Regions from separate parts of the Verrucosispora sp. CNZ293 genome, predicted to be linked through region 2. Evidence: riboswitches for the same ligand, from Rfam matches in the RefSeq annotation. Region 2 holds a riboswitch; each other region holds the start of a gene.
What was found. Region 2 has a riboswitch for cyclic di-AMP ahead of CLT74_RS29025 (VldE C-terminal domain-containing protein). Riboswitches for the same ligand answer to the same signal wherever they lie in the genome.
Positions count from the first base shown of each region.

Region 1 (7,604 bases), 2.1 Mb from region 2:
CGGCACCATGGCCAGCGCGATCACCGGCACGCTCAGCGCCACCGACACCCACAACCGGGTACGCAGGGCGTGCAGCGGGTCGGCCGGGTCGGCGACTGCCGGCCCGGTCGGCGTGGGCGGTGGCGGCAGGCTGGCCTGGTAGCCGGTCTTCTCGACAGTGGCGACGAGGTCGTCCGGAGTGACCGGGTCGGCGTACGAGACTGTCGCCTTCTCGGTGGCGTAGTTGACGGTGGCCTGCACGCCGTCCATCCGGTTGAGCTTCTTCTCGATCCGGGCGGCGCAGGACGCGCAGGTCATACCGCCGATGGCCAGCTCGATCAGGTGCGGTGCGGCGGTCAGGGGTCGGCTCGTGCTCATGGCTGGTCCCGTCAGTCGTGCTCGTGCCCGGGGGTGCCGTGCCCGTCCTCGGGCTCGGCGCTGGCGTGCTCGTCGGTCGGCCCGGTGGTGCTGCCCGGGTCACCGACATGCACCGTGAACTCGGCGGTACGCACCACGCCCCGGTGGCGGAAGTCGAGGTAGAGCCGGTACGTGCCGGCCGAGGGGAACTCGGTGGCGAAGCTCACCTGCGGGCCGGGGGTGGTCCGACCGTCGCCCGGGGTGCCCTCGGGGTGCACGTGCAGGTAGGCCAGGTCACCGCGGCGCAGCGCCACCAGGTGACCGTACGCCCCGAGATACGGCTCCAGATCGGTGACCGGCACGCCGTCACGGTCGACGGTGAGCGTCAGCGTCGCGGTGCGCCCGGGCTGCGGGGCTCCGGAGAGGGTGACCGTGTAACCGTCGACGGTGGCGCTGCTCGCCGGGGCGGGCAGCTGTCGCTCGGTCAGCGCGCCAGGGACCGTCACGTCGACACCGAGCGTCAGGGGCTCGCCGCCGGTCGGGGTGAAGTCGGCGAAGGCCCGCCACACCCCGGGGGAGTCCAGTGGCGAGGCGATCCGCCAGGTGCCGTCACCGGCCAACTCCGGATGGACGTGCCGGAAGCCGGAGAGGTCGCGGCGGGCGACGATGAGGTGCATCCGTTCGTCGTGGGTGACGTCGTAGTCGGTCACCGGACGGCCGTCGGGCCCGGTGATCCGGAACGCGAACTCACCCGCCGGCGCGCCGACCGGCACCAGGGTGTATCCCCTGTCGGAGACGAGCAGGCCGCCGGGCAGGTGCCCGACCGCCCCCTCCCCGTGGCCGGCGTCCTCGTCGCGGACGTCACCGCCATGCCCGACGCCGTCGCTGTCGTGCTCGGTGGCGACCACGGTCACCGGACCGGTCAGCTGCCCCACCCCGTACGCCGCGCCGAACACCGCCGCCAGGCCCAGTGCGAAGCCGCTCAGCTTCGTCGCCGTGTTCATGGTTGACCTCCCGGTCCCGCCTGCTGACCGGCTCAGGCGCCGGCCAGCTCGTATCCGGCCTCGTCCACGGCGGCGCGCACCGCGTCCTCGGACAACGGCTTGTCACTCGTGACGGTGACCCGACCGGCGGCCAGGTCCACCTGGACGTCCGTGACGCCCTCGATCGCGCCGATCTCGGTGCTCACCGCGTTGACGCAGTGCCCGCAGGTCATGCCCTGCACCTGGTACGTCGTGCTGACCATGGAACTCTCCTCCTGCTCCTCGGGCGAGCCGAGCACCCGCCCCTCCAGATACCCGCAGGGGGTATTGGCGTATCGACGGTAACATACCCCCCAGGGGTACGTTATTCTTGCCGGCATGAGCACACCCGCGCCGATCCGTGGCTACACCGCCAGCAAGGACCAACTCCTCGCCCGGCTGCGCCGGGTGGAGGGCCAGGTGCGCGGCATCGAGAAGATGGTCGACGACGACCGCTACTGCATCGACGTGCTGACCCAGATCTCCGCCATCCAGGCCGCACTGGACAAGGTCGCCCTCGGCCTGCTCGACGGGCACGCCCGGCACTGCATGCACGAAGGTGCCGCCGAGGGACGCGCCGACGAGATGGCGACCGAGATGATGGCCGCCGTCGGCCGCCTGATGAAACGCGGCTGACCGACCCGCCGACGCACCCGCACGACAGGCGTCGGCAGGTCCGGCTGGTTACCATTCGCACACGATGGCCAGCCGAAATCCGTGCCTCGCGGCCCGAGGTCGTTGCCGGGCGCACACCGACCGGGCCGTCGCGAGCCGATCCACACCTCACGGTACGCAGCCACCTCGCCACGTTCAGGCCATTCAGGCTGCCTTCCGACCCGGTCGTCGGGCGGCACTGAACCGTCTCGCCCATCGACACGTACTCAGCCCTGAAATCGTTGGGAGACACTGAATGGGCGCCGACCACACCCGTTCCGCTCCGCCCACCCCGCCCGGGGTGCGGCGGATACTCGTCGTGACGGTGGTCCCCCTGTTCCTGGCCACCCTGGTCGCCGCCATCGTGCTCTGGCCCCGGGACGCCCCGCGCCCCGAAGCCGCCGACGACGCTCCCCGTCACCACGGCACGGTCACCCGGGTGGTGAGCGAGCCATGCCCACCCAACCCGGTGGTCCCCGAGGGCACCCCGACGGCTGCGGAGGGCCCCTGCGGCACGGTCACCGTCCGGGTGGAGACCGGTCCGGACGAAGGACGGGAGGTGCAGACGCCCATCCCGACCGGGCCCGGGGCACCCCGCGTGGATGTCGACGACGACGTCATCCTGGTCTCGCTCACCGACCCCGAGGACCCCTCGGTCAGCACCTACAACATCGCCGAGCACCAGCGCGGCAAGCCGCTGGTCTGGCTGGCCGTGCTCTTCGCCGCCGCCATCGTCGCGTTCGGGCGGTTGCGGGGCCTGGCGGCGCTGGGCGGCCTGGCCGCCAGCTTCGCCATCCTGCTGACCTTCGTGCTGCCCGGCATCAGCGCCGGCCGGCCGCCTCTCGTGGTCGCCATCGTCGGCGCCTCGTTGATCATGTTTGTGGTGCTGTACCTGACCCACGGCATATCCGCCCAGACCTCGGTGGCCGTGCTCGGCACGCTGGCCAGTCTGGTGCTGACCGGGCTGCTCGGGCTGGCCGCGACCGGGGCCACCCACCTGACCGGATTCGGCAGCGAGGACGCCACCACCCTGTCCATGTTCCGCGCCGACGTCGACCTGCACGGCCTGCTGCTGGCCGGCATCATCATCGGCTCGCTGGGGGTGCTCGACGACGTCACGGTCACCCAGGCCGCCGCGGTCAACGAGCTGCGCCATGCCAACCCGAACTTTTCCCGCCGGGAGCTGTACCGCTCGGCCACCCGGGTCGGGCGGGCCCACATCGCCTCGGTGGTCAACACCATCGTGCTGGCGTACGCCGGCGCCTCGCTGCCGCTGCTGCTCCTGCTGACCGCGGACTCCCGCGCGCTGGGCCAGATCCTGACCAGTGAGTTTCTCACCACGGAGATCGTCCGAAGCGTGGTCGCCACGCTCGGGCTGATCGCCGCGGTGCCGCTGACCACCGCGCTCGCCGCGCTGGTCAGCACCGCCGGGCGCGGCGACGCCGGCACCCCCACCGGTGAGCCCGCCCCCGTAGTTCCCCGGCCGGCGACGGACCGGGCCGAGGCGCTCCGCGCCCTCAGCGCACCACCCACTCGAAACACGTCCCCCGCCACCCCTTCGGGGTGGCCCGACCCGGACAGGAGCACGGACACCACATGGTGACACTCCTCAGTGTGACCGCCCCTGCCGATGCGGCTCGAAACCGTGTCGCTGGTCACTCAAAGCGATTACGAAATGACGCATCTCGTCGGGTTCGGGGCGTAGAAGCACAGATGGACTGTCGGGTAACCTCACTGCCGGTCACCGCCGGAGGCGCGCAGCGGCGCCAGCGGTGCCACCGCCCAATCGCCGTCAGGCGAGCCGGGAACCCAGGTACGTGGGGTGAATCCGCGAAAGCGGTAGGGGCCACTTCCGTCCCGAACCCGTCAGCTAACCCGGTCGGCGGTCGATGGAAGGGAAAACAGTGACGGCACCCCTACGCCGCTGGTTGACACCCGTGGTGGCCGTGTTCGCCGCGTTCGCGGTATTCGCCGGTCCGATGCCGGCTATGGCCGCGCCGAACAACCCCAAGCCGGCGGAGCACGACGACGACCCGCCGATGCTCAACGATCTGATCGAGGCGGCCAACCGGGACTACTCCAAGGCCAAGGCGAAGCTGGAGAAGTCCAAGAAAAGGCAGCTGAAACTGGCGGTCGAGGTCCGCTCCGCGCAGGCCGACCTGGACGCGCTCTCCCCGCAGGTCGCCCAGATCGCCACCCAGTCGTACCGGACGGGCCGGGTCGGCGCGATCGCCATGCTGTTGCAGAGCAACGCACCGGACTCGTTCATCGACCGGGCCTCGGCACTCGACGAGCTGAACCTGGTGAACGACAAGAAGCTGGGCGAGGTCAACGCGATCAAGATTCGCGCCGAGCAGGCCAAGCTCGCGCTCGACGCCGAGGTGCGCGAGCAGAAGAAGCTGACCAACGACATGGCGCGCAAGAAGACCGAGGCGGAGAAGTCGCTCCGGCTGGTCGGTGGTGTCGGCCTGACCGGCGGGCTGGTGGACGCCACCTCGCCGGTGGCGCGGATCGCGCCGAACCGGGCCTCGGACGGCGGCTGGAAGCCGGAGTCGTGCAGCCAGAACGACCCCACCACGTCGGGCTGCATCACGCCCCGGACGCTGCACATGTACAAGGAGGTCAAGCGGGCCGGCTTCAACAGGTTCGTCGGCTGCTTCCGCCCGGGCGACAAGTTCGAGCACCCCAAGGGCCGGGCCTGTGACTGGTCGTTGCAGAACAGCGGCTTCAGCCCGTGGCACAACAACGACACCCGGATCTACGGCAACAATCTGGCGGCCTTCCTGGTCCGCAACGCCGACCGGCTGGGCGTCTACTACGTGATCTGGAATCGGCAGATCTGGTTCGCGGCGACCGAGCGCTGGAGTTCCTACAGCGGTCCGTCCAACCACACGGACCACGTTCACGTGTCACTGCTCTGATCGCCCGACGCAACGCACCGAGGGCCGTCCCCGCCGGTTGGCGGGACGGCCCTCGTCGTCAGGGAGCGGTCGCCAGCGCGCCGGCCAGGTCGGCGGGTTCCGCGGCCACCGCCCGCACCTCACCGGCGGCCAGCCGGTACGACATGCCGACCACCGCGCACCGTCCGGTGGCCACCTCAGCCGCGAGGGTCGTGGAGGATTCCAGCATCGCCTCGACGGTCCGCGCGATGTGGATGTCCACGATCCCGTCCAGTTCCTGCACTCCAGCCTCCTGGGCCCGACGCAGGCTGGGCACCACGGCGTCGACCACGGCACCCAGGTGGCCCGGGGGCGTGGTGGCGGTGGCGAGTGCCTCGCGGGCCGCCTGTACGGCACCGCACGAGTCGTGCCCGAGCACCACCACGAGCGGCGTACGCAGCACGGCCACGGCGTACTCCACGCTGCCCAGCACCTCAGGGCCGACGGTGTGCCCGGCGGTGCGGACCACGAAGAGGTCACCCAGCCCGCGATCGAAGATGATCTCGGCGGCGAGCCGGGAGTCGGAGCAGCCGACGATCACCGCGAAGGGGTGCTGTTCGGCCGCGACGGCGGCCCGCCGCCCGGCATTCTGGTTGGGATGCCGCAGCGTGTCGGTGACGAACCGTCGGTTGCCGGCGAGCAGTTCGGCGAGAGCCCGTTGCGGGGCGCCGGGAAGGTCTGCGGTGAGCAGTTCGCGTTCGGGCCCCGGCTGCGGACCGGGAGTTGCGGGTCGACTCATCCGGCTGTACCTCTTCTCCGTGAGGAATGCCTGGTCATCCCGGGCCGGCGCTGGTCACGGGCTGCCAACACCGTCACATGCGACATAACGCACGTCAAGCTATACGTGATATGCATTTCATGCATCAGCCAACGCTTGCGTCGGATCGATCCCGCACCCCCGGTGGCAGCGCCACCCGGGCACCCGAACGGCAGGTCATACGATGGCGGACATGGCGAGCACTGACGGACGGGAAAACGCGCGGAATTGGACCTTCCTCACGAACCACGCGCACGTCCTGCTCGCCATCGCCCGTAACCCCACGGCCCGGCTGCGCGACGTCGCGACCGAGGTCGGCGTCACCGAACGTGCCGCCCAGGCGATCGTCGCCGACCTCGAAGCCGGCGGCTACCTGCACCGCACCCGGGTGGGCCGACGCAACGAGTACACCCTCAACCCGGCCGGGCGGTTCCGCCACCCGGCGGAGGCCGACCACCAGGTCGGCGACCTGCTGGCTCTCTTCACCAAGGAGCAGGTGACCGGCACCGCCGACCAGTGAGCCCGGCAGCCGTCCCGATCGGACCACGTGGCGCGCTTCACCCACCCCGGACGATCGCCGCGCTGCGATCACGTCGACGGCGGGATAGGTTGGACCGGTGCCGTCGCCAGCTTTCGCCCGTCCACTGTGGCCGGCAACGCTGTGCGCACTGCGTGAGCTGACCCGGTTCGCACTGGCCTCGCTCGTGCTCGCCGTCGGCCTCGGCGGGGCCGTGGCGGTCGATCCGCCGGCCGGGTCCGCCACCGTCTCGCCGGTGTCCGCGACTGTCGCCATCGACCCACCCGCCAGCACGCTGGTGGGGGTCCAGCCGGTCGTCGAGCCCGGCCAGGCGGTCGACGCCGGCCCGGAGCGACGCGAGTCGGCGAGCACCGCACAGATCCGGCCGGAACGTGCCGAGGCCGCGTCGGTCGGCATCGCCCGGGTCGATCATCATGTCGCGGTTTCCGCCGTCCGCGCTGGCGAGCCGACCCGGCGCGGCCCACCCTCCGGCTGACCGACGGCAGCCCGGCCGGCCGATCGAACCACGCGCAGCCCTCGCCGGCCGGTACGCCAGCGGCGGCCCGACGGCCGACCGACCGCACCCCGTCGGTGCCTTGGCAGGTGGTCCCGGGACCGCCAGGCGATCCCGATCCAGCCGACCTGACAGCGCGCACCGAGCCGCCCGCCACCCAGCCGTCACCTGCGTCCACCACAGTCGACGACTCATCCCGACCGCGAGGTGTTGATGATGCGTACCGCCCTCTCCTCCGTCCTGCTCGACGCGCCCCGCGCCGCCGCCATCTGGCTGGGGCTGCTCGGCGTGGTGACGCTCGCCGTCGCCGGCCTGCTGCTGCGACCCCGGCTCTTCCGCTTCGACGCCGGCACCCGCATCCGCGAGGCCGCGCTGCCGAGCCGGTCCGAACACTCCGAGCATCGACGTGACCAGGAACGCTGGGCCGAAGAGGTGACGGTCGCCGCGGACCGGGCCGACGCCACGGCCCGGCACCGCCGCGACGAGTGGCTGGCCGCGCAGGACGAGGCCGAGCAGGCGTGGCGGGCGTACGAGGCGGCCGAGGCGGACGTGCGTCGGCTCTCCGGTGCCGCCTGCATGCCACTGCCGCAGACCAGCCGCACTCCCGCCGAGTACGCCGACCGGGAGCGCTGGCTGCACCGGGCCGCCCTGGACGCGTACTGGCGGCGGGAACTGTCCGTGGAGCAGCTCAGCGACGTTTTCGCGCATCGTGGCTGGGACCCCAGGTTGCACCCGGTCGAGCAGGAGTTGATGCTGCGCCGAGCGGTACGCGACCACCTGCTGGCCCGGCAACGGACGGCTCGGGAACGGGAGCAGACCACCTGGCGCGCTGCGGAACTCGCCGCCGCGGCGGCCCGCAGCCTGC
Region 1 is NZ_PEFR01000001.1:4,282,137-4,289,740, forward strand. Features, by position in the region: gene CLT74_RS19435 (heavy metal translocating P-type ATPase) at 1-357, opposite strand, end outside; gene CLT74_RS19440 (hypothetical protein) at 369-1,340, opposite strand; gene CLT74_RS19445 (copper ion binding protein) at 1,373-1,582, opposite strand; gene CLT74_RS19450 (metal-sensitive transcriptional regulator) at 1,698-1,994, shown strand; gene CLT74_RS19455 (YibE/F family protein) at 2,269-3,615, shown strand; cyclic di-AMP (ydaO/yuaA leader) riboswitch at 3,782-3,912, shown strand; gene CLT74_RS19460 (VldE C-terminal domain-containing protein) at 3,917-4,933, shown strand; gene CLT74_RS19465 (carbonic anhydrase) at 4,992-5,690, opposite strand; gene CLT74_RS19470 (MarR family winged helix-turn-helix transcriptional regulator) at 5,893-6,228, shown strand; gene CLT74_RS19475 (hypothetical protein) at 6,326-6,721, shown strand; gene CLT74_RS19480 (hypothetical protein) at 6,956-7,604, shown strand, end outside.
Region 1: linked by a shared signal. The riboswitch ahead of CLT74_RS19460 (VldE C-terminal domain-containing protein) and the one ahead of CLT74_RS29025 (VldE C-terminal domain-containing protein) in region 2 are both predicted to bind cyclic di-AMP.

Region 2 (7,604 bases):
CGGCGCGCGGCAAGCGCAGGTCAGCCTCAATTTTCCCGGGGCACGCCGGCAGCGCCGGGAGACGACGGGTGTCGCACCGGGCGGCTACCCTGGTTCGGCGACGTCGGCGTGCCGATCGTCGAGAGAAAAGGCCAATAAAGTTCGGATAAGGGCGATTTGCCGTGCCGCTGTCCGTGAATTGCTCATCCCGAGGGGTGGCGACCGAGGCAGTTGAAGGAATACTGTCGGTCGCGGCCCGCGTACTGATGAGGCGCCCGTCGTACGGGCGAGTGGAGGTGCTCGCGTGAGCCTGTCGATCCTGCAGACGGTTCGGCCCGGTGGTGTCATCGAGATCGCCCCTCGGGGCGAGATCGACGTCGACACCGCGTACGAGGTTAAAGAGGCCATCGCCGAGGTGCTGGCCAAGGGGCGACCGGCCCGGATCGAGCTCAACATGCGGCTGGTCACGTTCATCGACTCGGTGGGCATCAGCGCCATGGTCGCGGGCTTCCAGACCGCCGAGGTCAGCGGCGTGAAGCTGGTCGTGACCGAGCCGAGCCGGTTCGTGCACCGGCAGCTCTGGGTGACCGGCCTGCTCGGCCTCTTCGGCGCGCCCGAGCCCTACTACGCCGGGGCCGCCACGGCTCCCGAGGTGCTCCCCGGGGCCTGACCGGCTCGGTGCCGGTCAGTCCCCGCCGAGGCCGGACAGGTCCACGTCGGCTACCTCGGTGACCGCCCGGACGGCGGTCACCGAGGCGTAGCCGTCGGCGAGCAACGCCAGATCCGTGCCGGGCTGCACCGCCTGCCCCGGTTCCTCCAACGAGGTACGCACGAAGCCGTGCCCGGATTCGGCGACTGTCATCTGCACCTGACCGAAGGTCGCCAGGGTGCCCTGGCGCACCCCGCGCAGTCGGTTGAGCGGCAGATCCGGCGCGTTGACGTTGAGGACGCTCTCCGTCGGCGCGGCGGTCAGCCGGGGCAGCAGGTCCAGGGCGACCCGGGCGGCGGTGGCCCAGTTCCGTTCGGCGTCGCGTACCCGGGCGGCAGCCGCCACCGCGGCACCGCCGCTGGCCGCGGTGGCCTCACCGGCGGAGAGCACGTCAAGCGACACGGCCATCGCCCGGCAGCCGTTGGCCGCGGCGGTGAAGGCGGCGCCCACGGTGCCGGAGTGCAGCACCGCACGCCCCGCGTTGGCACCCCGGTTGATCCCCGACAGCAGGACCGACGGCGGCGGTCCGAAGGCGCCGTGCACGGCGATGAGCGCGATGAACCCGGGCGAGCCGCCGACGCCGAACGCCGGCACCCCGTCGAGTTCCGGCAGCGGATGCTCGCGGACCACCACCTGCCCGTCCTGTTCCACGGCGCTCATCGCGGCACTGGTACCGCTCGCCTCCTCCAGCGGAGCTGCCACCACCACGTCCAGGCCCCGGTCGACGGCCGCCCTGGCCAGCGCCTGGATGCCCGGCGCGGCGATCCCGTCGTCGTTGGTGATCAGCACCCGTAGCGTCATCGGCCGCCCGCCCGTTGCGCCAACTCGTCGGGGGTGGTGCGTTCCTGCGGACGGCTGCCCGCCGGTTCCAGCCGGACCCGGTCGACCAGACCGTTTATCGAGTCGAGGCGACCGGTGCCGAGACCGTGTCGGGTGACGTTCAGCGCGCCGGCCGCCGCGCCGGTACGGATCGCGGTGCGGATATCGCCACCCTGGGCCACCACGGCGGCCACACCCGCGGTCATCGAGTCACCGGCCCCACGCGGGTCGGCCGCTTCCAGTCGCGGCATCAGCACCTCGAACACCTCGCCGTCGACGAGCGCCAACGCCGGTTTGTCGGCCCGGCTGACCACGACGTTCTCGGCGCCCGAGGCGTGCAGGTCGTACATCGCGCGGGTGAGCTGCTCCTCGTCGTCGCCTTCCGCCCGGCCGTCGGCGAGCAGTTCCTCGTGGCTGACCTTGAGGAAGAAGACCCCGCTCTCCAGGACGGCGGTGAGGTGCTCGCCGCAGAGGTCCACCACCACCCGGCCGCCGTTGGCGCCGAGGTCGGCGGCAAAGCGCCGGTAGAGGTCGGCGGGAACCAGTGACGGATAGTTCGGCCCGCTCAACACGCTCACCGCCGCGCGCAGTCCCTCGCCGAGCGCGAGGTTGTACAACTCGTCGAGTTCGTGCCGGCTCAACGGCTGGCCGGTCACGTCGACGATCTCCTGACGGGTGCCCTCGCGGCGGTCGTGCACGTACCCGCCGGTGCCACCGGAGTCACGAGCCACCACCTTGAGGTCGACCCCCTCGCTGACCAGCAACGGTTCCAGAACCTGCCCGACCTCACCGCCGAGCGCCGCGCAGAGCACCACGTCGACGCCGAGTGAGAGCACCATCCGGGCCTGCCACACCCCCTGCCCGCCCGGGTGCAGATGCAGCTCGGGCGAATCACTCGGTTGATCGATGGTGACCGTCAACAGCGGGGTCGGTGCGAAGATCATCACGTGGGCGGTCATGGCCGCACCCCGCTGTCGGTGGCGTCGCTGATCCTGGCGATACGCTCGTTCATTCGCGTTCCTCCCGTTAGCGGACAAATATCCGCCTCCTGGTAAGACCGTAGCCAAGGGGACGCCTCGGCGCGCGTCGACCGGACGGTGCCCCGCCGACGGACGGTGAAACGCGACGCCGGGTGAACCGCTCGTGAAGAGCGGTTCACCCGGCGCGACGATGAACTCAGTACACCGACAGGTGCACGTGGTTGGTGTGGTCGCTGGACGGGTCACCCCGAGCGCCGCTGTACGACTTCCAGCCGCTGCTGGGCAGCCAGATCTGCCTGTACCAGATCACGTAGAGCACGGCGAGCCGGTCGGCATTGTTCACGAAGTACGCCGCCAGGTTGTTGCCGTAGGTCCGGTCGCCACCCGTGGCGTCCCCGCCGAAGCCGTTCTTCTGTGCCGCGAAGTCGCAGGCCCGACCCTTCGGGTGCTCACCGGAGCCACCGGAGCGGTAGCAGGAGACGTACCGGGTGAAGCCGGCCGACTTGGCCTGCTTGAGCGCGTGCAGGGTGCGCGGGGTGATGCAGCCGTTGGCCGGCGTGGGGTCGTTCACGCTGCACGACTCCGAGGGCCATGACCCGTCGGAGTTTCGGGGTGCGGGCTTGGCGGTGGGGCTCGACCCGCCGCTGCGCGACGGTGACCGGGTGGCCCGCTCGGCGGCCTCGGCCCGCTCGGCCGCCTCGTCCCGTTCGATGGCGACGGTCAGCGCCCGCTCGGCCTGGTCCTTGCGCTTGGCCATCACGGCCACCTGCTTGCGCTGCTCCTGGATCTCCGCGTCCAGGGCCTGCTTGGTGGTGCTCACCTCGTCCCGGGCGGTCTGAAGCTCGCGCAGCGCGCGGTCCTCGTTGGCGGCCACCGCGTCCAGTGCCGCCGCCCGGTCCATGAAGCCGGCCGGCGACCCGCTGTGGAGCAGCGCCGACGCGGCGCCCAGCCGCCCGGTGCGGTACGCCTGCGCGGCGATCTCGGCGACCTTGGTGCCGCGCTCGGCGACCTGGCTCTCGGTCGTCTTGAGCTGCTTGGCGAGCTGCTTCTGCCGCTTCACCGAGCGGTCGAGCGCGGTCTTGGCGTCGAGGTAGCCCTTGCTGGCGGCCTCCAGTTGGGCCCGGAGTGCCGGGGTGCCACCCTCGTCGTCCACATCGCCCGGAGCCGCCGCCCGCAGCGACTGCGGTGCCGCTGCGGCTGGGGTGAAGGGGGCCAGCGCGACGCCGAGGGTGAGGGCGAGCGCGGCGGCGATCAGGGCCGCCGTACGGGCGGCCGGTCTTACCGTTGCCACTGCTGGCATGCACATGTCCTTCCGTCAGCCGCCGACCGGGTTAGCTGACGGGTTCGGGACGGAAGATCCCTACCGCTGACGCGGATACACCCCAGGAACATGGTTCCCCGGTTCGCCCTGGCGGGCGATTAGGCGGCGGCCGCCGCCGGCACCGGTGGGTGCCGCCTGGCGGAGGCCGGGTCCGAGCCTACCGGTGCCCATGTGACCGGTGCAGCTGCTGTTACTCCTGGTGTTCAGTTGTTGACTAGTAGACCAGACCAAAAGCAGACAAAAGCCCTTTTCGGCTGATTGTCCGGTCACCACTGCGTCGCCCCGCAGCCCCCCGGATCCGATCGCGGCTCGATCTGGAGGGTCGCGTGCTCGATCTGGAAGTCCTCGTGCAGCGCCGAGCGGGCTGCCGCCAGCACGGCACCGACGTCGGCGCCGGAGGCCACGGTCAGGTGCGCCGAGGCGACCTCCATCCCGGAGGTCAAGGTCCAGACGTGCAGGTCGTGCACGCCGGCCACACCGGGCACCGCGGCCAGCCGGTCGTGCACCGCGGTGACCTGAAGGTGTTCCGGCGCGGCCTGGACCAGGATGCGTACCGCCGCCCGCCCCAGGCGCCAGGTCCGGGGCAGGATGAAGGTGGCGATCACGACCGCCACCAGCGGGTCGGCCCACCACCAGTCGGTCGCCGCGATCAGCAGGGCGGCCGCTATCACGCCCAGTGAGCCGAGCAGGTCGGCAAGCACCTCCAGGTACGCCCCGCGCAGGTTGATGCTCTCCCGCGCCCCCGGTCGCAGCAGGGCGAACGCGGCGATGTTGGCGACCAGGCCGAGCGTCGCCACCACCAGCACCGGGCCGGCGAGCACCTCGGGTGGATCGCCGAACCGGCGTACCGCCTCGACCAGCACGTACACCGCCACCCCGGAGAGCAGCACCGCATTGGCCAGGGCGGCGAGCACCTCCAGCCGGTAGAGCCCGAAGGTGCGTTGCGGGTCGGTGTCGGCCCGGCGGGTGGCGGCGACCGCCGCGAGGGCCATCCCGATGCCCAGCACATCGGTGAACATGTGTCCGGCGTCGGAGAGCAGGGCCAGCGAACCGGTCCGCAACGCGGTCACTGCCTCGATCACCATCAGCATGCTGAGCAGGGCGAACGCTGCCCACAGTCGGCCGGAGTGGCGGCGCGCGGCGGTCGACACCGCAGCGTGGTGGTGGTCATGGCCGGCGCCCACCCAGACACCTTCCGTCGTCCGTCGCGCCGGGGACGGATCTATGCCAACATCGCTATGAGTGCAATCGTCGGGCTCGCGGTCTCAACCGGTCGGGTCGATGGTGGTCAGCCGCTGGGTGGCCCGGGACAGCGCGACATAGAGGGTTCGCACGCCGGAGCCCGGCTCCGCCCGGATCTCACCCGGGGCGACAAGCACCACCCCGTCGTACTCCATGCCCTTGGCCTCCAGGCTGGTCACCACCTGCAACCGCTCCCCGCCGATCGCCCCGAGCCAGGCCGCGACCTGGTCCCGGCGGGGCACCGGGGTGATCACGCCGACGGTGCCCTCCACCTCACCGAGCAGGGCGCTGGCGGCCGTGACGACTGTGGTCTCCAGCTCCGGAGCCGGCACCACGAGCTGGACCGGATCGACGCCTGTGGAACGGACCGCGGTTGGCAACGCGAGATCGGGGTACGCCCGCCGGATCTCGGCCGCCGCCACCGCGAAGATCTCCGCCGAGTTGCGGTAGTTCGTGGTGAGGGTGAACCGGTGCCGACGACGGCGGCCGAGCGCCTGATCGCGGGCCCGCGCCAACTCCTGCGGATCCCCCGTCCACGCGGTCTGCGCCGGGTCACCCACCACCGTCCAGGAGGCCAGCCGCCCGTGCCGGCCGACCATCCGCCACTGCATCGGTGAGACGTCCTGGGACTCGTCGACCACCAGGTGGGCGTAGTCCCGGTAGTCCTCCGGGCGTTCCCGGGCCGCCTGCCGGGCGGCCCGCTGCCGGTCGGTGAAGGTGCTCAGCTCACGTACCCCGCCGGCCAGTTGGAACGGATCCCGCTTCCGTCGGGCGGGGCGCACCGGCTTGCCGAGCAGCGCGTCCAACTCGTCGAGCAGCGCGACGTCGGCGACGGACAGGCTCTCCGACCCCTGGTACGCCGCGCCGAGCAGCCGGATCTCGGTGCCGGAGAGCAGGCCCCCGCCGTACCGGCGCAGCCGCCGCGGATCGGCCAGCCAGGCGAGCACGTGCCGCGGATGCAGCCGTGGCCACCACGCCTTGAGGAAGTCGCGGAAGTCCGTCCGGTCGATCAGCTCGTCCTCGAAGGCGCGCTGCTCGGGCAGCCCGGTGATGCCGAGCCGGCGGGCCTGCGACCAGAGGGCGGCGAGCACGCCGTCGAAGCCGGCCCGACGCACCTCGTTGCGACGGGCGCCACGCGGCAACGCGCGGTCCCGGATGGCGTCCAGCTCGGCCCGCTCCAGCCGCAGCAGCGTGCCCCGGTACAGCAGGCGCAGCTCGGTGGGGGAGTCGGGCACCGCGTCCCGGGCCGCCCGCTCCAGCACCCGGCGCATCCGCAGTGAACCCTTGATCGCCGCCACCTCGGGCGGGTCGGTGCGGGTGGCCATCACCCCGGGGAAGAGGCTGCCCAGCGAGCGCAGGGTGGCGGTGTCCTCACCCAACGACGGCAGCACCGAGGCGATGTACTCGACGAACACCGAGGACGGGCCGATCACCAGGATGCCGCCGCCTGCGTACCGGCTGCGGTCGGCGTAGAGCAGGTACGCCGCGCGATGCAGCGCCACAGCCGTCTTGCCGGTGCCCGGGCCGCCGGAGACGAGGGTCACCCCCGAGCCGGGGGAGCGGATCGCCTCGTCCTGCTCGCGCTGGATGGTGGCCACGATGTCCCGCATGCCGCGACCGGTGGTCCGGGACAGCGTGGCCAGCAGCGCGCCGTCGCCGACCACCGGCATGTCCGGTGGGGCGGCGTCCGGGTCCAGCAGGTCGTCCTCGATCCGGGTGACCCGCTCACCGCTGGACTGGATGGTGCGACGCCGGACCACGCCGAGCGGCTCGGCCGGGGTCGCCTGGTAGAACGCGGCGGCGGCCGGGGCTCGCCAGTCCACCACAAGCGTGGTGGCGTCCTCGTCGCGGATACCGAGTCGCCCGACGTACAGGGTCTGCCCGTCGCGCAGATCGAGCCGGCCGAAGACCAGCCCCTCGTACTCGGCGTCGAGCACATGGCGTCGCTGCGCGGCGTGGAAGACCATCGCGTCGCGTTCGACAAGCGCACCGAAGTTGCCGACCCGGGCGAGCCGGTAGCCCTCCCGCTCCGCGCGGACTGCCGATCGGCGCAGCTCGGCCAGTCGCGCGTACACCCGGTCGAGATGCCGTTGCTCGGCGGCGATCTCCTGGTCCAGGGTGCTCTGATCCACCGCTCGCTCTCCTCGTGACGCCGCCCGGCCAACCGCACGAGATTACGCCCCGCGTCCCGGTGCGCGTCCCCCGGATCTTCGCCGACCTGCGACGGACCCCGGGAAAGGGTGGCGGGCGGCGGTCAGCCGGTGACGGACCGCCGGACCGGGAGGGCGTCCAGGACCCGGCGCAACACGTTGGCCAGGGCGCCGTTGACCTCCTCGGGGCGTTCCATCATCAGCATGTGACCGGCGCCGGGGCAGACGGTCAGCTCGGTCGCCGGTAGCGCGGCGGCGATCGACTCCGCGCACGGTGGCGGGGTGAGCCGGTCCCGGTCGCCGACAAGCGCCGCCGCCGGCAGGTGGGCCAGCGTGGCAAGCGTGGTCAGCCGGTGCTGGGTGCCGATGGAGGCCCGGAACCCGCCGATCGAGCGCAGCGAGGC
Region 2 is NZ_PEFR01000001.1:6,352,288-6,359,891, forward strand. Features, by position in the region: gene CLT74_RS29010 (STAS domain-containing protein) at 284-649, shown strand; gene surE (5'/3'-nucleotidase SurE) at 665-1,489, opposite strand; gene CLT74_RS29020 (PfkB family carbohydrate kinase) at 1,486-2,466, opposite strand; gene CLT74_RS29025 (VldE C-terminal domain-containing protein) at 2,684-3,787, opposite strand; cyclic di-AMP (ydaO/yuaA leader) riboswitch at 3,792-3,923, opposite strand; gene CLT74_RS29030 (cation diffusion facilitator family transporter) at 4,075-4,992, opposite strand; gene CLT74_RS29035 (AAA family ATPase) at 5,074-7,182, opposite strand; gene CLT74_RS29040 (alpha/beta fold hydrolase) at 7,305-7,604, opposite strand, start outside.

Region 3 (7,604 bases), 3.6 Mb from region 2:
GTGCCAGACCACGGAGGCGATCGGCACCTCGTCGCTCACCATCCAGTTGTCGTCGAGCGGCGCGGCGATCGGGTGGTTGCTGAAGGTGCTCTGCGTCATGCCCTGGAAGTAGTAGTTCGCCCGGGCCGAGGCGATGGCGCCCCGGTTGAGCAGACCGTACCCGCGGTAGTCCACCTTGACGATCGCGAAGGTGTAGCCGGCCGGGGCGTGGACCAGGACGTTGAGCTGGCAGTTCCGGCGACCATCGGTGACCGGGATGCCCGGACCCGCCTGCACCAGGTAGTCGCTGTAGATGGTGGTGAAGGCGGTGTTGTCCGGGGAGACCGCGACATCGGCGGTGCCCGGTCGGCACCCGGACCCGGCCATGGCCACCAGGTCGATGACGACCTTGTCGGTGGGCGGGTCATCCATGATTCCCCTAGCGGACGCCGGTGCCCCCACGATCAACGATGAAGCGAGTAGCGCAAGTACCACGCTGCCACGCGTCAGCAGTTTACGCATGAATCCTCCTCCGATACAGGAAACGACGCCACATGCGGAACAAGCTACGTACAGACATAGATCGATGTCAACGTAATCTCGCTTTCCCAAGAATCGATCGCGAGCCGAATGTTATTCGGCTTCGCGTGGTCGCTTCGCGGCGTCCCACAGGATGGAGATCGCTTCCGAAGCTGATCCGGAAGACACCTTGATCAGGCGCACACCCGTTACGCAGCAATACTTATAGAGGTTGATCTCAGCTCGCGGCAATTCCGATCAAGAGGTTGCCGGCAATCGATCACATAGACGACTGCTGATGCTTGCGGGCCTCGTTCAGCATCGCTAGCATCCTCTCGCAGAACGCCGCCCAAGTGCTCGCCGCAACCTCAGCCATTGGGCTAACGGACGGGCGCCCGACGGGCCGTTCGGCGAAGAAACACGCGTTGAATTCGGTGACCATCTACTGCATCCGAGAGGAACGGAATGACAAAGAACCTCGTCGGCGCGAGAAACGGAATCTTCGCCGTACTCGGCACGGTTCTCGCGCTGTCCCTGTCCGCACCGGCCCACGCCGCCCCCGCCGAGTCCACAACTGCCCCGGAGAGCGAGATCACCGTCGAGGTGGTGGCCGCCAACGGCTCCGGCTGCGCACCCGGCACCGCCCGGGTGGTGGCCCATCCCGACAACACCGGCTTCCGCATCCGCTACCACGATTTCGTCGCCTCGGCCGGCCGGGGCGTGGACGTCACCGACAGCCGCAAGAACTGCCAGCTCGGCGTGCTCGTCACCGTACCGGCGGGCTGGACCATCGCCGTCGCCGCCGCCGACTACCGGGGCCGGGCCCGGATCCCCACCGGCGCGACAGGTCGCCAGCGTACGAGCTACTACTGGCAGGGTTCGTCCGAGACCAGCCGCACGGATGCCACCTTCACCGGGCCCTACAACGGCTTCTGGGGCACCTCGGACATCGCCCCCGTGCTTGTCTACACGCCCTGCGGACAGCAACGGGTCCTCAACGTCAACACCGAGCTGAGAGTGGACGCCGGCACCGCCAACTCGACCGCAAGCATGTCGATGACCACGACCGAGGGCGACGTCGACACCCTGTTCAACCTCAAATGGGAACGGTGCTGATGCCCTGATCCGGCCTCACCACGACGTCGAGCCACCCGGCGGGCGCGGTGGACGACCTGCCCCGCCCGCCGGTACCTCTTCGTCCACCCGGGCCGCACCGGCGACCTCGTGGACCCCACGAACCGCTGCCACCGGCAGTGCCGCGTAGACGTGCGGGAACGGGCCGCCGTTCGGGGCGTCCTCCCACCGCAGCACCTCACCGAGCAGAGACGTGTCGAGCGCGACGACGACAAGATGCGGCTGGTCGCCGAAGACCCGCGCCGCCGTGGCGGGCAGTTGGGATCGCGACGAGCAGTGGATGAAGCCGCTGTCCCGATCGAACGGTGAACCGTCGAACCGGCCCGCGGCCTGGAACTCGGCCCATTCGCCCGGCAGCAGGATCTTGTAGATCAGCACGTCGCCATGCTGCCAGAAGGGAACTGGGGCGCGGGGGCCGTCAGTCGAGGCGGGCGGCGATCTGGAGGGTGTTCAGGTAGTGCTTGCGTACCGTGCCGGCCGGGCGTGCGGCGATCATCTCCCGGATCCCGTCGAACAGCGTCCGCCGCTGCCAGGGCGAGGCGGCGATATGACCGGAGTAGGTGGAGAGCAGGCTCAGGTACTCCTCGGCGGTGTAGTCGCGGCTCCAGACGTAACGGTGCACCGTCGGTTGGTCGAAGAACCCGCTGCCCGTCATCGCCGCCACGTCGGGGGCCACGATCGCCTCGGGTGGCTTCGGGCCACCCTGCCCGTCGCCCATGCCGACCTCGTCGTAGATCCGCTCGACCTGCCGGAAGAAGTCGTCGCCGTTCGGTGGTGACACGTGCTCGGTGGCGACGATCGCAAGGTGCCCACCGGGGCGCAGCAGTTCGGCGGCCCGGCGGTAGGCGACAGCCGGGTCCAGCCAGTGCCACGACGTCGCGGCGAAGACGAGGTCGAACGGCGCCAGGTCGCCCGCCTCCCACCGCTCGAACGGCGACACCACGACGCGTACGTCACCCCGGCCGGCGAGTACGCGACGCGCCACAGTGGCCAGTTCCGGTCCCGGTTCCAGGCTCACCACCTGCCAGCCGCGCGCCAGCAGACCACGGGTGGCCTGGCCGGTGCCGGTACCGATCTCCAGCACCCTGGCCGGCCCGGTCAGCAGGCTCGTCGTCGCGGCCAGGTCGGCGAACAGCCGCTCCGGATAACCCGGTCGGGCCTGCTCGTACAGCTCCGCGGCCGTGTCGAACGTCGCGGCCAGCCCCGCGTAAGGCTCCTGCTCCCCCATGATGTCCCCTCGCCCAGGTGTCAGACGTCGCGGTCAATGTCGCAGGTGATCGTCGCATCCCCCGACCCCCACCCTGGTCCTCCGAGATCTTGGAAAGTTTCCGGTCGCGAAAAACGGAAACTTTCCAAGATCTCGGGTTCTCGTGCTGGGCGGCGGCGGGGTGCTAGGTGGGGCGGCGGGTCCAGGCTATGAAGCGGGTGAAGAGGGTGGTGGGTGTCGGGCCGTCGTGCGGGTCGAGGCGGTAGAGGTCGCGCATCGCCTCGTACATCAGGCCGGCGAGGTAGATCGACAGCCCGGGCAGGTTCCCGTCGTACTCGACCCGCAGCAGCAGCCGGGCCTGACCGCAGGGCCAGGGCTGCCCGTCGGCGCGGCAGCACCAGATCGGCCGCAACGGAGTGTGCGGTACCTCGTCGCCACAGGCGGAGGGACGCAGCGGACGCGGACCCCGCTCGGGAGCGAAGAGCCGGGTGGTGATCGCACCCGACCGGCCCACGGTCACCACCGGCCCCCGGTGGCCCGACACTGCCGCCCCGGTGAGGACACCGGCAGCAGCGCCGTCGGGCACAGGTGGCGGACGACCCGGGTACGCACATCGACCTCCCAGTCAGCGATCGGAAGGGGCCGCCCGAACACGGGGGAAGGCGCACGGGCGGCCCCGGGACGGAACCGCCCCGTCCCTGTCTGGATGGGAGCGGCCCCGCTGCGTGACAGTCTGGTGAGGACACCACTACTGTCGGAAGGAATCGACGCCGGCCACGGTGGGTTCCGGGTGCCCCGCACCGGCCCCTGGCGGCCCCTTGGCGATCTTCGTAGACCCGGTGGAGGGGACATGGAACGCGAGCAGCCTTCCGACCTGCACGAGTTGATCCGTACGCAGCTCCGCCGGCTGCGAGCCGCGGCCGGCATGAACCAGGAGGAGTTCGGTCGGCGGACGAACTACTCGGCGTCGCTGGTGTCCGCTGTGGAGGTGGGCACCCGTCCCTCGACCGGCCGTACGCGAAGCGGGCCGACGAGGTGCTTCAGACCGGGGGCATGTTCGAGGAGTTGCTGCGCACGGCGGAGGTGCTGCGCCAACCCTCGTGGTTCCTGCCCTACCTGGAGGCCGAGCGCAACGCCCGGCAGCTCCGCTGCTACCAGCCGACGCTGGTGCCGGGCCTGCTCCAGACCGAGCGGTACGCCCGCGCGGTGATCCGGACCGACGCCGCCCTGACCGAGGCGGGGGTGGAGCGGCGGCTGGCCAACCGGATGGCCCGGCAGGCGGTGCTGGAGCAGGACGACCCGCCGCAACTCGTCGCGGTGGTCGACGAGGCGGTGCTGCGGCGGGTCGACGAGGAGCTCAAGGACGTGCTTGTCGAGCAGGTGCATCACCTCATGGAGCTGGCCACGCGGCCCAACATCAGCGTCCACCTGGTGCCCACCGGCGTCGCCATGCACATCGGACTGACCGGTCCCTTCACCCTGGCGAGGGGCGCGGACGGCGGCTGGGTGGCTAATCTCGAAACTCAACTTGGCGGCGTTCTCGCCGACAAGGACGACGACCTGAGCACCCTGCTGTCCCGGTGGGAGGCGGTGCGCAACGAGGCACTGTCCGGCCGCCAGTCGATCGAGCTGATGAAGGATGTGGTGAAGCCGTGGATCTGAACGGTGCGACGTGGCGCAAGTCCACCCGCAGCGGCGCTGGCGGCGGCGACTGTGTGGAGGTCGCCGACAACCTGACGGGCATCGTGCTGGTCCGCGACACCAAGGATCGCGACGGCGGCACGCTGGCCTTCACCCCGGCGGCCTGGGCGAGCTTCGTCGGCCTGGCGAAGCAGCACGCCCCGCACGCCTGACGAACCCCGAGCCACGTCGACCTGACGACACAGCACGACCCGCCGCCTGACGTACCCGACACGGAAGCCCTCGGCCAGCAAGGCCGAGGGCTTCCGTTCGCCGTGGGACCGGCGTGATCAGGCCGAGTAGCCGCGGGTGGCGGCCCAGTTGGCGAGATCGATGGTGCTGAGCCAGTACGACGGGTACGAGGCGTCGGCCGAGTCGGCGATCTTCACCAGCCGGCCGGAGTCCTGGTAGCCGACCACCGCGATGTAGTGCCCGCCGGGGAAGGAGTGCCAGCGACCGTCGGTGTCGGTGACGGTGCCGGCGACGTTCACCACGACGCCCCGTCCGTCGGTGACGGCGGCGACGACGTCCGCCTGGAGCTGGTCCATCTGGGCCGGGGTGGCCGCACCGCCACGGATCATCGTGGTCTCGTACGGGTCGCCCTTGACGACGGCGTTGAGGACGCGGGTGGTGTCCTCGGCCGAGTTGGTGCCGGCGAAGGTGGTGCCGAGCTGGCTGGCCAGGGCGTCCTGGCTACGCGTGACACCGGCGGCGCTGAGCGCGTTGCGTACCGCGGCGGGACCGCAGTAGTAGCCGTTGATCTGGGCCTGGTGGTCGTACCCGAGGACCTTCGACGCGGGCGGCTTCGGTGCCGCCTTCTTGGTTGTCAGGTCCGGGTCCGGAGTGGCCGAGCTGGGCTTCGGCGACGTCGCGGCGGCGGCGCGGGCCGGTGCCGGGCTGGCCGGTGCGGCACTGCTGGGCGCGGCACTGCTGGGCGCGGCACTGCTGGGCGCGGCGGTCGACGGCGCGACCGCTTCCGGGCTCGGCGCCACCACGGCGTCGTCGCGTAGGTCGGCTGCGGCGGTGGTGGCCTGCGTGGGGGCCGGGGTGTTCCCGGTGCCGGCGAGCGCGGCGCCGGTGCCGGTGGCCAGGACGAGCGCGACGGCCGAGCCGGCAACGATCTGGTAAGGACGTTCGGTGACCAGCCGGCGGAGCCGGCGGGAGAGGGCGTGCTTCACGGATTCCTCCACGGGCTGAGGGGGGAACGGCACACCGGCTCCGGCGGTCAGGTCGGCGTCAGGACACCGACGACCACCCGGTGAGCGGGACAGGCCGTTCAGGGGTACGCCCGGACAACCCGGGCGGTGCGATGACCGGGGTCAGCTCGCGGCGGTCGGGCCGGCGAGGACGGGCACCGCGGTGCCGTGGAGGCGGGGGAACAGGGGGATCACGTCGAACCGCACGAGGGCTGGAACTCCTTCCGTCACCGCCGACCGGGTTAGCTGACGGATTCGGGCGGGAAGACGCCCTACCGCGGGCCGAGGCTCGCGGATTCACCCCAGTGGTGCAGTGGGTCCCCGGTTCGTGAGATCACGATTGAGCGGGTCGGTACGGCGTCGCTTCCTGCGATCGGTTACCGCACCGGACGGGCTGACACTACTGGTCGGTCACCTCGAAGCCAACCCGCCCTGAGCTGCTTAAACATGATCCAGTGCGGCGATTTTCGGGTACCTGAGAACTGTCGTCGCTCAATGGGACCGACGGCATTCCGGGCACCTTCGGGTGACAACCGGACGCCTCGCCACCAATGTCGACGGAATTTGCTGGGTAATCGTCTCAACTACGAACAGTGACCGAATTTCCGGCCGTTGTGACCCAGCTCACGGAATTTCAACCCAGCCTCGCTGGCCGCCAGCGCAGCACCGTGCCGGGCCGCCCGACGGCGATCCGCCCGGGGACGGCCCGCAGGTCCGGTCGGAGTCGCTCGGCTGCCGCGTACGCCTCGGCGGAGAGGGCGCGGGCCGCCTCGCCTGCCAGTTCCGCCGCCCGCCACAGGTCACGCTCCCGCTCGGCGGCCGACAGGTAGGCGGCCTGGCGGTTGTCGCGTACCACCCGGGCGAGAACCACCTCCTGCTCGGCCGGGTGACGCCGGGGATCCCAGCCGGACCGACGCGCCAGCACGTCGCTGAGCTGCCGTGCGGTCAGGTCACCCCGCCAGTGGGCCGCCATCGCCGCCCGGCGGAGCCAGCGCTCCCGGGCCGCGTACTCGGCAGGGGTCCGGGGGGTGCACGGGGTCGGCAGTCCGGCGACGCCGGCCAGCCGCCGGGCGACGGCCTCTGCCTGGTCGTACGCGGCCCAGGCGCGGTCCAGTTCCGCCTGGGCCAGCCGCCATGCCGTACGCCGTCGCTCGGCGTTCTGCCCGGCGCCGGCTGCCGCGACCGCCACCTCTCCCGCGTACCGACTCAGGTCGGCCTGCTCGCTTGCGGCGCGGAGCGCGTCCTCGTCGGCGGGTTTCTCCGCCGGCCCGGCCGGCTCGGGGCGGGCGACAAGCACGGTGAGTACGCCAAACGCGAGCACCAGCAGCACCGACCAGATGGCGGCGGCGCGGGGCACCTCGATCAGGAACTGGTAGAGAACTGTCTTCTCCATGTCGGCACCTCGGGGAGATCGGTACGGCACCGGTGGCCGTACCGGCAGCGGATCGCGGATGGCGTTGCGCGCGGTCGCGGGTTGGGATGGGCGGTGCCGCTCGTTCTGGCCGGCACCGACGGCGCGGCGGGCGGCAACGGGCTGGCAGGTGCTCGGCACGGGGGCGGCACCGAACGGTGCGCACGCGCCCGGGACGGCCGCCAGGGGCAAGGCGTACGGCGTCGCCGGAATCAGGCGCGCGGTGGGGCGCGGGCGGCCCGGACGCCCCCGACCTGGGCGGCAGTCCACCGCGGGCCGCCCGCAGCGACGCTGCCGAGCGCCGTCAGCCCGGGCCGACCGGAGGCCGCCGGCTGCATCGCGGACACTTCGGCCTGGTCGGCGGGATCGTCGGCACCCTGCGCGGTCGGCATCACCAGGCCAACCACGTCGAGGGGTGCGGCCTGGTGCCAGCCGGCGGATGCCGGTGGTACGGAGGTCTCGACCGGTGGCACCGTAG
Region 3 is NZ_PEFR01000001.1:2,768,570-2,776,173, forward strand. Features, by position in the region: gene CLT74_RS12545 (DUF4360 domain-containing protein) at 1-501, opposite strand, end outside; gene CLT74_RS12550 (DUF4360 domain-containing protein) at 964-1,614, shown strand; gene CLT74_RS12555 (DUF952 domain-containing protein) at 1,630-2,010, opposite strand; gene CLT74_RS12560 (class I SAM-dependent methyltransferase) at 2,051-2,860, opposite strand; gene CLT74_RS12565 (hypothetical protein) at 3,024-3,353, opposite strand; partial or broken gene CLT74_RS12570 (helix-turn-helix domain-containing protein) at 3,690-4,501, shown strand; gene CLT74_RS12575 (DUF397 domain-containing protein) at 4,498-4,692, shown strand; gene CLT74_RS12580 (C39 family peptidase) at 4,810-5,709, opposite strand; cyclic di-AMP (ydaO/yuaA leader) riboswitch at 5,932-6,072, opposite strand; gene CLT74_RS12585 (hypothetical protein) at 6,350-7,108, opposite strand; gene CLT74_RS12590 (hypothetical protein) at 7,339-7,604, opposite strand, start outside.
Region 3: linked by a shared signal. The riboswitch ahead of CLT74_RS12580 (C39 family peptidase) and the one ahead of CLT74_RS29025 (VldE C-terminal domain-containing protein) in region 2 are both predicted to bind cyclic di-AMP.

Region 4 (7,604 bases), 1.7 Mb from region 2:
GACGTACGTCTGGACAAACTGTTCCGGGTCTTCAACAACCACCTCTACACCCACATCGACCCGGCCACCCGGCAGGACGACCTCACCTCGGCCGTGGAGGTGCCCGACGGTCAGGCCTTCGTGCTGCACCCGGGCGAGTTCGTGCTCGCCTCCACGCTTGAGGTCATCTCGCTGGGCGACCAACTCGCCGGCCGGCTCGAAGGCAAGTCCAGCCTGGGTCGACTCGGCCTGCTCACCCACTCCACCGCCGGCTTCATCGACCCCGGCTTCTCCGGTCACGTCACCCTGGAGCTGTCAAACGTGGCCAACCTGCCGATCACCCTCTGGCCGGGCATGAAGATCGGCCAGCTCTGCATCTTCCGGCTCTCCTCGCCCGCCGAGCACCCGTACGGATCGGCCGTCTACGGCTCCCGCTACCAGGGTCAGCGCGGCCCGACGCCGAGCCGAGCCTGGCAGAGCTGGCGCACCTGGCCCACCCGCTGACCTCGCGGCGGGCAACGAAGATCGGGCCCGGTGCGGTAGCGAACAGCCACCGCACCTGACGCCGCGCTAGCCGGGCCGGCCGAAGCTGTGCACCGGGCTGCTGTCGATCCGCTTCATCTTGACCGGCTGACCCGCCCGGGAGGCGTGCACCACCCAGCCGCCACCGACGTACATGCCGACGTGGTGCAGGTCCCGGTAGTAGAAGACGAGGTCACCGGGACGCAGCGCGCCCCGGCTCACCGATGCGGTGACCCGACGCTGCCGCGCCGCGTTGTGCGGTAGCGAGACACCCGCCCGCGACCACGCCGCCAGCATCAGCCCGGAACAGTCGTACGCGTTCGGCCCCTCGGCGCCCCAGGAGTACGGCTTGCCGATCTGGGCGCAGGCAAAGGTGACAGCCTCACCGGCCGGTCCTCCGGGATACCTGGCCGGGCAGGGGGCCGGCCGCAGCGGCCCGCCGCCCCCGCTGCCGTACGCCCGCAGCCGGAGCCGCTGCAACCTGTCGATCTCGGCGTCGATCTGACGCCGCTTCTCCGCGAGCTCGGCCTCGGTGCGGGTGAGCTGGCCGATGGTGCGCTCCAGCCCGGCCTTGGCAGCGACGAGTTCGTCGCGCAGCTCGCTCGCGTGCCGTACGTCCCGCTGCTGGAACCGGGCGTAACGGTCGAGCAGGCCGAGTTGCTCGACGACCTCGCTCGGCGACCGGCTGCCGAGCAGCGTGTTGACCGCTCGCACCTGCTCACCCTTGTACGCGCTGGCCGCGAGCTTGCCCACCCGGTCCAACGCCTCGTCCACCTGGCGTTGCAACGGGGTGATCCGGGCGGCCAGCGCGTCCGCCTCCCGCCGCTTGCCGGCCAGATCCTGCCGAGTGGCGTTGTGCTGCTCGATGACGGGTTCGAGCCGGTTCCAGTCCTCGTCGATGCGGCGCTCGATGTCGGCGACCGTCGGGTCGGCCCAGGCCGCCGCCACGCCGCCGGTGAGCATCACGGCGGTCGCGGTCAGGGCGGCAGGTATGCAGCGGTACCAGCGGAAGCGCGGCGCGGCCGTCGGTCGGTCGGGCATCCCCGGCCGCGGTGACGGTGGCCGCGGGGCATGGTGTGCCACCGGGCTCAGTACTCCCTCTCTCCGGACCGCCTACCGGGCTGGAGGGACGGGCAACAGGAGTGGAGTGCGGTGTGTCCCGCTCCACCTGCCTGTTGTCGGTCTCTCTCGGCTGACGGGTTCGGGCGGGAGGGGACGCCCTACCGCGACGACTCGCGGATTCACCCCGGGCACCTGGGCACCCGGCTCGCTCATGAGCGACTCGGCGGTGTCGGACCGTTACCGCCCGGGTGGGCGGAGCTGTCAGCGGGCCGACGATTGACCAGCGTAGGGACGATCGGCGTCGATACGCAACACAACCGCACCATCACTGTGGGTGCTGACATCCGACAATGACGAAGGCCCCCGTCGACTTGACCGGGGGCCTTCGGACGCTCCTGCGCGTCCGCTCAACGGACGCTTGTGGTGACTCAGCCGGGTCGGCGGAAGCCGGCGACCGGCATTGTCGTGATCGGCGAGACGTTCACCGGCTTGCCGGCGCGAGCCGCGTGCACCATCTGGTTGTTACCCAGGTAGATGCCGACGTGGCTCACATCGCTGCGGAAGAAGACCAGGTCACCTGGGCGCGCGTCGGACCGGGAGACGGCCTTGCCCTCGTTCCACTGGGCACCCGTGAAGTGGGTCAGGTAGATGCCGGCGGCCTTGTACGCGTACTGGGTCAGCCCGGAGCAGTCGAACGAGTTCGGCCCGGTGGCACCCCAGACGTACGGCTTGCCGACCTGTGCGCAGGCCGTCTTGATGGCGGTCCGGGCAGCCGCGCTGACCACGTCCTTGATGGTCGGGCAGTTGGTCGTCTTCACCACGGTCACCGGCAGCGACTTCTCCAGCCGCTTGATCTCGGCGTCGATCTGCTTCTTCTTCGCCGCCAGCTGCTTTTCCTTCGCCTCCTGGTCGGCGATCAGACCGTCGAGCTTGGCCTTCTGGTCGTCGTACTTCTTGCGGATCTTCATGACGCCCTCGAGCTCGCGGCGCTCCTGCGAAGCGAGCCGGTCGAGCAGGGCCATCTGCTCCCCGATCTCGTCGGGCTTCGCGTTGAGCAACACGACACCGATCTCCTGGGAGGGGCCGGTGATGTAGTAGCGGGAGGCGAGGTCGGCCACCCGGTTCATCGCCAGCTCGGTCTCCAGAGCCAGCGGCTGGATCTTCTTCTCCAGGCTCTTCGCCTTCTGCCGGTTGACCTTCAGCTGGGCGCGCACCTTGTTGTACTGCTCGATCGTGGGTTCCAGCTTCTGCCACTGCTTGTCGATCTGTGCCTCGATCTCCTCGACCGAGGGAGCGGCGTACGCGGGGGCGGCGAGCAGGCCGGCACCGACGGCAGCGGCAGCGACGAGGACGACCAACCCACGCGCGGCCCTGCGCAGGCCGCCCGCACGGGATCGTCCCGGTGCGTGACGATGGAGGGGCATGGTTGCCACCGGGGGCGTCTCCTTTGCAACCGACCACCGGGCGTCCCGCGAGCGGGTTAGAGGCGGGATCAGACGACCCACGGCGGTCGGTGCCTCACATTAGGGAAGGCACGGTGGGGAAATCAAGGCGACCAACGGCTCATTCACCTTTGCGCGACGGTACGCACACAAAGGGTGTCGATCAATTCGTTCCAGTTACCTACGTCAATTTAAAACAGGGCGGGGCGGCACCGGTGAAGGTGCCGCCCCGTACGGTGCGTACGCGCCGGTCAGCCGACCACGGACGGGCTCTCCTCGGCGCCACCGACCCGCTCGGGCTTGACCGACCGGAGCAGCACACTTGCCACGTCGATGACCTCGACCTGCTCTCCAGCGCCCTTGCCATTCACCCCGTCGGTGAGCATCGTCGAACAGAACGGACAGCCGACGGCGACCGTCCTGGCCCCGGTGGACATGGCCTCTTCGACCCGGTCCACATTGATCCGCTTGCCGATCCGCTCCTCCATCCACATCCGGGCGCCACCGGCACCGCAGCAGAAGGAGCGCTCGCTGTTGCGCGGCATCTCGGTCAGCTCACCCTCGATCGCGCTGCCGAGCACCTCACGTGGCGGGGCGAAGACCCGGTTGTGCCGCCCGAGGTAACACGGGTCGTGGTAGGTCACGCCGCCGTCGACCGGCTGCACGGGGGTGAGCTTGCCGGTGGCGACCAGGTGCGCCAGCAACTGGGTGTGGTGCACCACCTCGAACTCACCGCCAAGCTGGCCGTACTCGTTGCCCAGCGTGTTGAAGCAGTGCGGGCAGGTCGCGACGATCTTCCGCTTGGCCTTCTCCCGCCCCTCGAACGCCTCGTTCAGGGTCTCGACGTTCTGCTGGGCGAGCATCTGGAAGACGAACTCGTTGCCGATCCGTCGGGCCGGGTCGCCGGAGCAGGTCTCCCCCTCGCCGAGGATGGCGAAGGAGACACCCGCCTCGTTGAGCAGGGTCGCGACGGCCCGGGTGGTCTTCTTCGCCCGGTCCTCGAACGCACCGGCGCAGCCCACCCAGAAGAGGTACTCGAAGTCCTCCACCTCACCGACCCGGGGCACCTCGAAGTCGAGGCCCTTGGTCCAGTCCTCCCGGGTGTTCTGCGGTGCGCCCCACGGGTTGCCCTTGTTCTCCAGGTTGCGCAGCATCACGCCGGCCTCGGAGGGGAAGCTGGACTCGATGAGCACCTGGTAGCGGCGCATGTCGACGATGTGGTCGACGTGCTCGATGTCCACCGGGCACTGCTCCACGCAGGCACCGCAGGTGGTGCAGGACCAGAGCACGTCGGGGTCGATGACACCGCCGGCCTCGGCGTCGCCGATCAGCGGCTTCTCCGCCTCGGCGAGGGCCAGCACGTCGACGTGGGCGAGTTGCGCGGCGGTGGCCTTCTCCTCGCCGGTGAGATCCTTGCCACCACCGGCCAGCAGGTAGGGCGCCTTGGCGTACGCGTGGTCGCGCAGGCTGAGCACCAGCAGCTTCGGCGACAGCGGCTTTCCGGTGTTCCACGCCGGGCACTGCGACTGGCAGCGACCGCACTCGGTGCAGGTGCTGAAGTCCAGCAGCCCCTTCCAGGTGAACTGCTCGACCTGGGCGACGCCGAACTGGTCCTTCTCCGGGTCGGCCTCCTCGAAGTCGAGCGGCTTGCCGTCGCTCATCATGGGCCGCAGCGCGCCGAGGCCCGAGCCGGCCGCACCCGGCCGGCGCTTGAAGAAGATGTTGGGGAAGGCCAGGAAGCGGTGCCAGGCGACGCCCATCGTCACGTTCAACGAGATCACGATGACCCAGGCCATCGAAATCGAGATCTTGATGAGCGCGGCGACGCTGACGCCGGACTCCCAGCCCGGTAGCAGGGCACCGACCGCGTGACTGAGCGGGGTAGCCCAGGTGGGGTACTCGAAGTGGTCGGTGGCCACCTTGAAGCCACGGATCACGAAGCCCATGACCAGTACGGCGAGGACGACGGCCTCGACGAAGTAGCCCTGCCACATGGTGGAGCCGGTGAACCGCGACCGGCGTCCCGCCCGGTTCGGCCGGTTCGCCAACCGGATCGCGATCAGGACGACGATGCCGATGGCGCCCAGAATGCCGATCCACTCGGTGACCAGCCCGTAGAGCGTCCAGGAACCGATGAGCGGCAGCCCGCCGGTCGGCGACACCACCTCGAAGTACGCCTCAAGCACCAGCAGCGACAGCACGATGAAACCGACCATCACGAACCAGTGCGCCGCGCCCACCACGCTCCAGCGGAGCATCCGGGTGTGCCCGGCGGTCTCCGCCAGCATGGTCCTGGTGCGGCTGGCCTTGTCGCCGGAGCGGGTCGGATCGGGCTGACCCAGCCGGATCACGGCCAACATCTTCGAGACCGCGCGTACCGCTAGCCACACCGCAACGGCGGTGATGGCGGCCGCGAGGATCGTGGTGACGATCTGGACGCTGCCCATCGAGTTGGCCTCCCGGTCTGCTGCCTGTCGAGCGGCTCGGCGACCGGGGCGTCGGTGCGATCGCGGACCCGACGCCGCCGCACCTCAACCTGATCGGTCGATGACCTCGCTCCGCTCGGTCATGCAGTGCAGCCTACGCGCAAGGTTACCCAGCAGTAACGTGAGTCATCTCGCACCCGGGGCCACGCTGCCCTGCGCACACCTTAGGAGGCCGTCGGCTCCACCGCGCGGGCGGGCCGCCGGTGGAGCCGGACAGTCACGGGGCGATCGGGCTGCGGATCAGCGCCAGCGGGAGAGCACGATCAGCGAGGCGACCATCGCGCCGAAACCGACAGCCAGGTTCCAGTACCCCAGCTCCATGACCGGGTACTCCTGCTCGGAGAGGTAGTAGACCACCAGCCAGCCGATCCCGAAGACGATCAGCGACACCGCCAGAACCGGCAGCCACATCGGGCTGGGCTTGTTGGTGGCCGCGGTCGTCGCCGTGGGGCGGACGTCCGTAGGCGGGGTGTACACCTTCTTCTTGCGGACCTGAGACTTGGGCACGGCGCTCTCCAGAGGGGTTACGACCTCGTCCGGCCTGACAACCGGGCGCGAGGGCGACGGTCCATGGCCAATAATGTTCGACAGCTAGCGTAGTCCGGAAGACCCGTCCGATCCACGAATGAGGCGAGACCGGTACCGGGCAGCACCGGAAAAACAGAGCAGGACGCTGTCGCTCCGGCCCGCACCGGGCGGCGTCGAAGCACAACGACGAGGGGGACTGGCCCGTGGAGTACACGTCCGGCGCAGCGTCGTGGCAGAAGGCGCTGCGACGACTCGTCGCCGGGCTGCTGCCCGGGCGGCCACGTCAACGACGGCCGTTCTGGTCGGTCGGCGTGCCGCTGATCGCCCTCGCGGCGGGTCTGCTCTTCACCACGACGGCCACCACGGCGGGCGGCACCGCCCTGCGCGAAGACCGTCGGCCCCAGCTGACCGAGCTGATCGAGGATCGCCGCGCGCAGGTGGCGGCGAACGAGGAGCGGGCCGCCGCCCTACGCGGGGAGCTGGAGAGCCGGACGGCCGTCCTCGCCAACTCCGACGGCCCGATCCGGGAACAGCAGCAACGGGCCGATGCCAGTCGGGCCGACGCCGGCTTCACCGCACTCACCGGTCCCGGGCTTACCGTCGAGCTCAACGACGCGCCGCAGCTCAGCAATCTGCCCGAAGGGGCCACCAACGACGACCTGGTCGTCCACCAGGGCGACGTACAGGCGGTGGTCAACGCGCTCTGGGCCGGCGGCGCCGAGGCGATGTCAATCATGAACGTGCGCGTGCTCGCCACCAGCGCGGTACGCTGCGTGGGTAACACCCTGCTGCTGCACGGGCGGGTGTACTCCCCACCTTTCAAGATCGTCGCAATTGGCGACCCCGCCGCACTCCGGCAGGCCCTCGCCGTTTCCGAGGGAGTCCGGTGGTTCAGGGACGCGGTCGACAACTACCAGCTCGGCTACTCAGAGACCCCCGGCACCGTCACGGTGCCCGCCTTCGAGGACTCCACCACCCTGCGTTCGGCGACGGTGCCGGCGGTGCCGCAGTGAGCCCGCGGTGAGCCCGCACTCCGACGGTCGGCACCGCGACCAGACCGACGAGCCGACCGCCTTCCTGCCCAAGGTCGACCGGGCAGAATCCACGAGCGCCCGGTCCGCAGCAGCCTGGCCCGACCCGGTGCTGCCCACCCGGTCCGGGCCGTCCCAGGCGCCGCACGATCCGACGCCGGCCGCAGCTCCGCGTCCGACCGACCAGGCTCCTGCCGGTGGTCGGGCATCGGACGGGCAGCGACCGACCAACTCCGGCCGCTTCGACGGCGCCGCCGAGGCCAGCTCGCCCGCCGGTTCCGGCCGGTGGGACACACCGCCGGCAGCGGATCCGACTTCCCGCACCACGGCCGCGCCCGCCGCACCGACCGGCTGGAACGCGGCCCCGGGACCGGAGCGGGCCAGCACGCCGCCGGTCGACCGCCGGGGTGCCAACGGCCAGGAGCAGCCGATCGCACCCGCCGGGCGTTGGGACACCGCACCGCCCACGGACCAGCGGGCGAACCAGTGGGACGCTCCGGCCAGCACCGGTCGTACCGCCAACCAGTGGGACCCGGCACCGGGCGCGGCACATC
Region 4 is NZ_PEFR01000001.1:4,681,735-4,689,338, forward strand. Features, by position in the region: gene dcd (dCTP deaminase) at 1-483, shown strand, start outside; gene CLT74_RS21420 (C40 family peptidase) at 550-1,542, opposite strand; cyclic di-AMP (ydaO/yuaA leader) riboswitch at 1,693-1,758, opposite strand; gene CLT74_RS21425 (NlpC/P60 family protein) at 1,992-2,987, opposite strand; gene CLT74_RS21430 ((Fe-S)-binding protein) at 3,257-5,452, opposite strand; gene CLT74_RS21435 (cell division protein CrgA) at 5,732-5,998, opposite strand; gene CLT74_RS21440 (DUF881 domain-containing protein) at 6,223-7,032, shown strand; gene CLT74_RS31480 (class E sortase) at 7,040-7,604, shown strand, end outside.
Region 4: linked by a shared signal. The riboswitch ahead of CLT74_RS21420 (C40 family peptidase) and the one ahead of CLT74_RS29025 (VldE C-terminal domain-containing protein) in region 2 are both predicted to bind cyclic di-AMP.